2 regions of the Paraburkholderia sp. GAS448 genome follow, and region 2 is predicted to be linked to the other one. Evidence: predicted binding sites of a transcription regulator. Region 2 holds the regulator's gene; the other holds the start of a gene.
What was found. Region 2 encodes FNR, which switches genes on or off when oxygen is low (the NO sensors DNR and NnrR bind a similar motif). Its sites were predicted from a motif close to TTGATNNNNATCAA; they were not measured.
Positions count from the first base shown of each region.

Region 1: the regulator FNR is predicted to act here: its motif matches at 2,269-2,282, upstream of P3T23_RS10235 (hemerythrin domain-containing protein).

Region 1 covers NZ_JBNDKT010000004.1:287,863-292,026, reverse strand. The annotation lists gene P3T23_RS10255 (hypothetical protein) at 1-89, opposite strand, end outside; gene P3T23_RS10250 (DUF4148 domain-containing protein) at 243-563, opposite strand; gene P3T23_RS10245 (LysR substrate-binding domain-containing protein) at 864-1,370, opposite strand; gene P3T23_RS10240 (c-type cytochrome) at 1,585-2,205, shown strand; gene P3T23_RS10235 (hemerythrin domain-containing protein) at 2,423-3,004, shown strand; partial or broken gene P3T23_RS10230 (hypothetical protein) at 3,033-3,223, opposite strand; gene P3T23_RS10225 (universal stress protein) at 3,669-4,139, shown strand.
Region 2 covers NZ_JBNDKT010000008.1:40,515-44,678, reverse strand. The annotation lists gene P3T23_RS16850 (c-type cytochrome) at 1-307, opposite strand, end outside; gene P3T23_RS16845 (DUF1488 domain-containing protein) at 500-775, shown strand; gene P3T23_RS16840 (zinc-dependent alcohol dehydrogenase family protein) at 880-1,866, shown strand; gene fnr (fumarate/nitrate reduction transcriptional regulator Fnr) at 1,982-2,770, opposite strand; gene P3T23_RS16830 (hypothetical protein) at 2,763-3,098, opposite strand; gene P3T23_RS16825 (response regulator) at 3,121-3,768, opposite strand; gene P3T23_RS16820 (PAS domain S-box protein) at 3,765-4,164, opposite strand, start outside.

The DNA.
Region 1 (4,164 bases), on a different contig from region 2:
CCGGGCGGCGCACCCGCTGCAGGCGTCCAGTTTGCGGCTGTCGAGAAATCGCCTGTGCCCGCACTTCCGGTCCACTGAAAAATCGTCATGATGATCTCCATTGCGCCCGCAACGCATCGGCGTGTAGCCGCTGTTTCCTACGTGCAAGCTTCACCGCTGGCATGCGTCGATGCTTTTGCTCAACACGACAATGCGTCGCCAGCGGTTTGACGGTGCTTCTTTGCTGCTGCATGCGCCCGCGATCACTGACCGCCCATATAGATTTGCTTCAACACTTCGTCAGAGGCAGGCGGAACGCCGCTACGCGACCCCGACGCCGATGAACCCGGCATCACGCCGCCATATCCTGTCGCTCCGTTTTCGATCGACACGCGCGCTTCGGCTGCCTGAACGTTCGCGGGATAGTTGGGGTCTTCGACGCCGGGGTGATACCCGGCCTGTTCGAGTTGCTGCAGTTCGGCCTGCACCTGCGCGCGCGTCGGCGTTGCATCCGATTGTGCGAACGCGGCGAGCGGGACGGCAAAAGCCGATACGGTTGCGACTGCGATAATCAACGATTTCACAAGAACCTCCTTCTAGATGTCGCGCTGCACGCGCCTTGGCCACTCGCGCCTGCCATCGACCCTCCCTGGAGTCCAGGCAAGCAATCATTCCCGATATATTCGGGTGTGGCACTCATCGCGCGATGGCGTGCTGACATCCGATCATCAAGACCGCCGGCGGGATCGTCTCCGTCGATGGAAATAAGATCGACGTGCCGGCTAAATGAAGACGGTCGAAGGTTCTGTATTTTTCGCACTTCCTTCAAGCGGTCTTCTTCATCGAGCGATTTCCGTTAAGCGTTTGACGTCAAGCGATAGCCGCTACGTCTTCGCGCCGCGCCCGCTCTTCGCGGTCGATTCATTGCTCGCAAACAGTGCGGCGAGCCAGTCGATGAACACGCGAACCTTCGTGCTCAGGTGCCGGTTTGGCTGATACGCGACGAAAACGGGAACGGGATCCGATACCCAGTCGTTCAGGACGGCTTCGAGCGCGCCGCTTCGAAGGTGTGTAGTGGCGGAAAACGTCAACGCGTGTACGACACCGAGACCGGCCAGGCTCATGGTCAGACACGCCATGATCTCGTTCGAGGTGAGTCCGCGCCGATTCTGCACTTCCACGCGTTCACGATCTTTCGTTACCACAATCGGAAAGGGCCGGTTGGTTCGCGAAGCGATGGTTCGGATGACGACATGGCCATGCTCGAGGTCAGACGGATGCGAAGGCCGCCCGTGTTTGTCCCAGTACGCCGGCGTCGCGCACAGAATCTGCTTGACGGCGCCGATCTGTCGCGCCGCAAGCGATTGATCGAAGATCTCCCCCGCGCGCAGGACGCAGTCGACGCTTTAGCGCATGACTGGTGCCGTCGACCCACCCCTCGTTGCCCTCCAGTTTGATGGGGAACAGTACCCGCGCCGTTTCGTATGTGTGAAACCGCACGTCAGCCTTCAAGTTTCCCTGCGCGCGGAGCCTGGATAGCTCATATGCTGACCAGATGGCCCGGCCACTGATATTTTCAATCCGCTCAGCCTCACGAGAACGTCCATGAAAAAGATATTTGCTCCCCGGATGTCCGCGGTCGCGCTACTTGCCGCCGCTGGCATCGCCTTGATACCAGCCCTCACACACGCCGAGGATGGCGCCCGCATTGCCGGGCAGATTTGCTCTGGCTGCCACGGCGTACACGGGCGCAGCGAATCGCCGATGTTTCCGAAGCTCAACGCCCAGACACCTGAATACATCGAAGCCCAGCTCAAGGGATTCCGCGAACACGCGCGTGGCGAAACCGCCGCCCGCGATTATATGTGGGGCCTAGCCGCACTGCTGGACGAGGCAGCCGTCAAATCACTGGCCGATTATTACTCGCATCAGACCGCAACCCGGGGCGCGGCGGGTGACCCCACCTTGATGGCCACGGGGCGGGAAATCTTCGAACACGGCGTGCCGGACAAGGGCGTGCCGGCCTGCGCTTCATGCCACGGCGCGCAGGCCCAGGGGGCCGGTACGATTCCGCGCCTCGCAGGGCAACATCAGTGGTATCTGCTGCATCAGATCGAGGTTTTCCAGAACGGTACCCGCGGCAACGCACCCGTAATGACCGCCGTTGCTCATACGTTGAATTCCGAGCAGGCCAAGGCCGTTACCGCCTATCTTCAATCCAGATAGGCGGTTGCCAATTCCTGCGGTCGACGGGCGCTGACCCCATGCGCCACCATGTCCGCGCAACCGTTGATCTCCATCAAGGCAGTGGCGTTAGTGCGCTTTGATGTCGAGCGGAGGATGACTAGCATTAAGGTATCGGCACAGCTTCCTGCTCATGTTTCTGGTGTGAAGCAGCAAATCGATTCGCCGATGCTTTTCATGTACTGCTGCGGAGTTTGATATGCAGTCTCTGGGACCGCGTAGTGCCATAACCGTCATCCTTCATGAACACGAGCAGATGTCGACTGTGGTAGAGGGCATGCGGCGCTTTGTGCGTCTCCTGGCGGCAGGTGCACCCGTACCGGGCCTCATGGTGCTTCGGGCGATGCTCTATTACATCCGCGAGTACCCTCAGCAGGTGCATCATCCTAAAGAGGATCGTTACCTGTTTACGCCGCTGCGGGACCGGACGGATGAATTTGACTACGTCCTTACGGAACTGGAGTCCCAGCACGCTCGAGGTGACATGAAGTTGAGAAATATCGAGCACGCGCTGACCCGGTATGAATTGAAGGGCGCCCCGGCACTTCGGGAGCTGCGAGCCGTGGTGGATGACTATGCAGAGTTCTATGCAGACCACCGGTGTATGGAAGAGACGTTAATTTTGCCAGCCGCCAGACGTCTTCTGACAAACGAAGACTGGGCGGAAGTCGACGCCGCCTTTGGAGCAAATCGTGATCCGTTCGACGGCGTAAAACTTGAAGACGATCTCGGCAAATTATTCTCTATGATCGTCGAAACGATTCCGGAGACGGAAAGTTAGCAGTTCGGTTGGGCTTCTCGATCAGTACGAAGGCGACTTTAAGGATCTGATCAGGACTGTCGCTATACGGTGCGCCGGTATCCACGTCGCAAGGTGTCAGCTCCCAGCGGTTCCCCACTGGAGATCGAGCCGCCGACGCGTAAAATGCGCCCACGGTGAGCACACAAAGCAGAGCCTGTACACGTCGCGCACGCCATCGAGATTGACCGCCAGTGTCATGGCACCCCCTTCGCTTCGAGCGCCGGTTTCGGCAGCCTTCGACAAGCTGGGCACGCTAACCGGGGTCGTCCGCGAACACGCTGTGCTCGGCCACAGCCCGGGCATCATGGAGGCAGCCAATCGCGGCGCGTACGATGAGTCTCGCCTTTTCAGTGACGATGTTGCTTGACGCAGATCAACGGAGAAAAAATTTGTTTCGGCTTGCAAATCGTATGATCTAAACCCCGTGGAGCGACATAAGTTTGATAGACATCAAGTGTTGGCTCCATCGGGGACGCACAATAGCGATGCCTCGTCGTGAGCGGAGTGCGTCGAATATCCGCCGCTCCTTTCATAAGTCCTTACGCCCGAACAGGGATGCGGCGAGCCTTGGATCCGGATCCCTCCTGGCTTGCGAGCATTGGTTGAGATCCGCAGAGCACGCTTTTTGCGGAGAGTGACCACCATGTACAGCAAGATTCTGCTTGCCATAGACGGAAGCGATCCATCACGACGCGCGCTAGACGAGGCATGCCGGGTCGCTGTGCTCTCAGGGGCGCGCGTACACGCCGTGTATGTGGTCGACAAATGGGGGCTTTCTCCATATGCAGGCTATTACGATCCGGAAGCCCTCGGCCGCGTGCTGCACGCAGACGGTCATGGGGTTCTGCATTCGGCGCGCGAGGTGCTTGCCAAACAGGGCGTCGAATGCGATACGGAAATCGACGAAACGCACGATCGATCCGATGACGTTGCACATTGCCTGCAGCGTTGCGCGCAACGTCAGGGCGCGGAGCTTGTCGTCATGGGAACACACGGAAAGCGCGGATTACGTAAAGCCATTTTGGGTAGCGTCGCCGAGCGCCTCCTGCACATGGCGACGTGCCCCGTCCTGCTCGTACGCAGCGATGCATCTTCCGAAACGGGGAGGGTTTAGCACACATCAGCTGTCTGAGCGTGGC
Region 2 (4,164 bases):
CGATCAGCGTATGGGCGTCTTCAGGCGTAATCGGGCCGCCGCGGTCGGCGGGAAGCGGCATCGCCGTGTCGCCCCAATGCGCCTTGCCGCCGAGCCTCAGCTTGTTTTCGAGCATGAGGCGCGCATTGGGCACCTTGCGATAACGCTCGGCGATCTGCTGGAACGACGGGGCGAGGAACGGGGCGTCGGTCGTGTGGCAGAACATGCAGTGATCAACGCGATCGACATGCGTGCACCAACCACCAGCGCGCGTCGCTTGCGGGCCGAAACTGGCCCGCCGCGCGCCCCATGACGGGCACACGATCATCGGGCGCCGAGGAGCGATTGATCTGGCTCAAGCCTGCCCCGGCACCATGTCTTGCAGTGCAGCACCGGCGGGCTATGCTGTATGAAGGCGCACGTCGCGCGTGGCGACGGCGGCCTCGCCATGCAGCATGGCCGGTGTCCGGGCCGAACCGCTGGCGCGTCACAGGGCCACGCATAGTGCGAGGCGAGGGTCATGCATATTCATTTTCCGCCGGAAATGCCAGAGTATTGCGCGAGGGATCTCGTGGTTGCCTTTACGGCTGTGGTAGACGGCAAGCGGGTTCAATGCGCCGTGACGGCAGAGGCGCTTGAAGATCATTTCGGCGCGGCGTCGCTGCGCGAAGACGATCTGCTCAGCGCGTTCGAAGCACACCGGTCCGCAATCGAACATTCGGCTGAGCGGATGTTGAAGGAAGTCGAAGGCAAGCCGGTGCTTCTGCATAGCGGGTTTTTCAGGTTCTGCCAGTGAATTTCCCCGGGCGGTCGCCGCGGCCGCTGGCGCAGCGCGCCTTTCTGGGGTGCGGACAAACCGCTGAGGCAGGCCATTCAGGCAGGCCGTTCAGGAGGCGAACCATGCGGGCGATGGTATTCGACGGCAACTCGGCGCTGCTACGCGAGATGGACGTATCCGACCCGATGCCGTCTGCGGGGCAGCTGCTGATCGATATCCACGCCTGCGGGATTTGCCGCACGGATCTGCATGTGGTCGACGGCGAACTGACCGATCCGAAGCGACCGGTGATTCCCGGTCACGAGATCGTCGGCACGGTCGCCGGGCTCGGCGCGGGTGTCGACGGTTTCGCCGTGGGCGATCGTGTCGGCGTGCCGTGGGTGGGGCGCACCTGCGGACACTGCCGTTATTGCCATTCACACCACGAAAATCTCTGCGACGACCCGGGTTTCACGGGCTACACGATCGATGGCGGCTACGCAGAACGTACAGTGGCGGACAGCCGTTACTGCTTTCACCTGCCGCCTCAGTACTCCGATGTGGAAGCCGCGCCGCTGCTGTGCGCGGGCCTGATCGGCTACAGGACCTTGAAGATGGCGGGTGACGCGAGGCGCATCGGCATTTACGGCTTTGGGGCGGCCGCGCATATCGTCGCACAGGTTGCGCGTCACGAGGGGCGCACGGTCTATGCTTTCACCCGCGCGGGAGACACCGCCGCGCAGCAACTCGCGCTGAGCCTCGGGGCGAGCTGGGCCGGCAGCAGCGGCGACGAGCCGCCGGAGGAACTCGACGCCGCGCTGCTCTTCGCCCCGGTGGGCGCGCTGGTGCCGGTTGCGCTCAAGGCGGTGGCGAAGGGCGGCATCGTCGTGTGCGGCGGAATTCACATGAGCGACATTCCGTCGTTTCCATACGCGTTCTTGTGGGGCGAGCGGCGCGTCGTGTCGGTGGCGAACCTGACGCGTGAAGACGGCGCGGCTTTCATGAAGCTGGCGGGCGAGAAGCGCCTTGTCATTACGACAACGCCCTATCCGCTTGGCGACGCCAACCGGGCACTCTCAGACCTGCGTGAGGGACGGCTGGCCGGCGCGGCAGTCCTGTCGATGAGGTGACGCAGAAGCGGACGGACGCTTCGCCGCCCGGATGGCGCGTCTGCCGGTTTCGCGTCGACGTGCCGCTGGATATCGCCGTGTATCGCAGGAGGTCACTCGACGCGTACAAACAGGCTCAAACCCGCTCGAGTCCTTCCGGATCGAGGATGCGAATCTGTTTGCCGCGCGCATCGACCAGTCCTTCCCGCTGGAATTTCGAGAACATGCGGCTGACGGTTTCGAGTTTCATGCCGAGATAGCTGCCGATTTCCTCGCGCGTCATCCGCAGGTTGAACTCCGCCGACGAGTAGCCGCGAGCCTTGAGCCGGGCCGACAGATTGAGCAGGAAAGCTGCGACGCGCTGCTCGGCCGACATCGTGCCGAGCAGCATCATCAGGACGGATTCGCGGACGATCTCGCTGCTCATCATCCGGTGCACGTGCTGCTGAATGCCCTTGACCTCCCGGCACAACGATTCGAGCAGGTGAAACGGGATGATGCAGACGTTGCTGTCTTCGATGGCGATCGCATCGAAGCTGTGATGGCCCGTGCTCACGCCATCCAGACCGAGCGCATCGCCCGCGAGATGAAATCCCGTCACCTGCTCGCGTCCGTCGCGATGCATGACGACGGTCTTGAACGACCCTGCGTGCACCGCGTAGATGCTCTGGAAAGCATCGCCCGCGCGATAGAGCGCCTCTGCCTGCCTGACCATGCGCGTCGAGCAGATGATCGCGTCGAGTCGTTGCAGTTCGAGCAGTGAGAGGCCTTGCGGCATGCAGACCGCGCGCATCGCGCAGGTCGAGCAGCGCGCGGCCGGCCGCAGGGCGCTGTTTGCGGCGCTGGCTACCCAGGGTGCGGGCGATACCGGCGCTGCGGGCAGGGCAACCGGCGCGGCGACGGGGTAGTCGGCTACGTCAGACATGATGTGCTCCTCGTTCCTGGGTGGTGCGAGCGAAATGCTCGCGCGCAATGTGCTCGATCGTGTCGCGGGTCAGCTCGAACTCGCTGGATCTGTCGAAGAAGTCGTGCGCTCCGAAGGCCATGCAGGCGGTGCGAAACGACGCGTTCGCGTTATCGGGAATATCGCAGGTCATGCGCTGCAGTATGGGAGGCACCGACCCGAAAACAAATCGTCCGTGTATGAAGTTGGCGTAGGCGGCGCGGAAGGTGTGTAGGGAAATGCCTACAAAAGAGGACCGATCAATGCCGCTTTGGAAGCGTCCCGGTTGCTCGGGCAGCGCGGCAGCCAAACCACGCCGGTACCCACGGCAATCAGATCTCGTCGTCCTCGCCGAAAAGCTTGTGGCGCACCGCATAGCGCACGAGCGCGGCTTCGTGCGGCATCTGCATCTTTTCAAGGATGCGGGTCTTGTAGGTGCTGACTGTCTTCGCGCTGACACACAGCTCCAGGGCGATTTCGGAGATCGTCTGGCCGGCCGCAATGCGTCGGAACACATCGAACTCCCGGTCCGACAGACGCTGATGCGGCAGCGTATCGACCGGTTCGTTGAGACTCTGCGCAAACTGCTCCGCCATCGCAAGGCTCACGTAGACGCCGCCGCTTGCGACCTTCGTGACCGCCGAGACCAGTTCGGCGCTGGCGCTTTCCTTCGTCAGATAGCCTGACGCGCCAGCCTTGAAGGCACGCACCGCATATTGCTGTTCCGCATGCATGGTCAGCACGAGGATGCGCAAGGCAGGCTTTTCGTCCTTGATCTGCCTGATGAGTTCGACGCCGTTGCGGCCGGGCATCGACAGGTCGAGCACCAGCACGTGGGCTTGCGTGCCGCGGATCAGCGCGATCGTGCTCGCGCCGTCGTTTGCCTCGCCGACCACCTCGAAGCCGCTTGCGTTCTGCAGGATATGCCGCAGGCCATCACGCACCAGCGTGTGGTCGTCGGCGATCAGCACCTTCGTCATGGCGGGTCCTCTTCGAGTTTTATCGCCTGTAGCGGGAACGTGACCGTGATCGCGAAGCCTTTCCCGTTCGCTGTGTCGATTTCGACGGACCCGCCCAGCATATGCACCCGCTCGCGGATGCCCAGCAGGCCAAAGGACTTCTCCGCCCGCGTATCGCGCTCGCCCGCGCCGTGTCCGTTGTCGACGATCCGCAGCACACAGGACGCGTCCTCGATGCGCATTGTCAGCATGACGAGTGTAGCGTCGGCATGCTTCGCGACGTTGGTCAGCGCTTCCTGCACGATGCGGAACAACGCCGTCGCGCCGTCGCGCGTGAAGCGGGTCTCGCCGGTTTCGATGCGGCGTTCGACGTCGATGCCGTAACGGCTCGTGAAATCGCTGGCGAGCCATTCGATT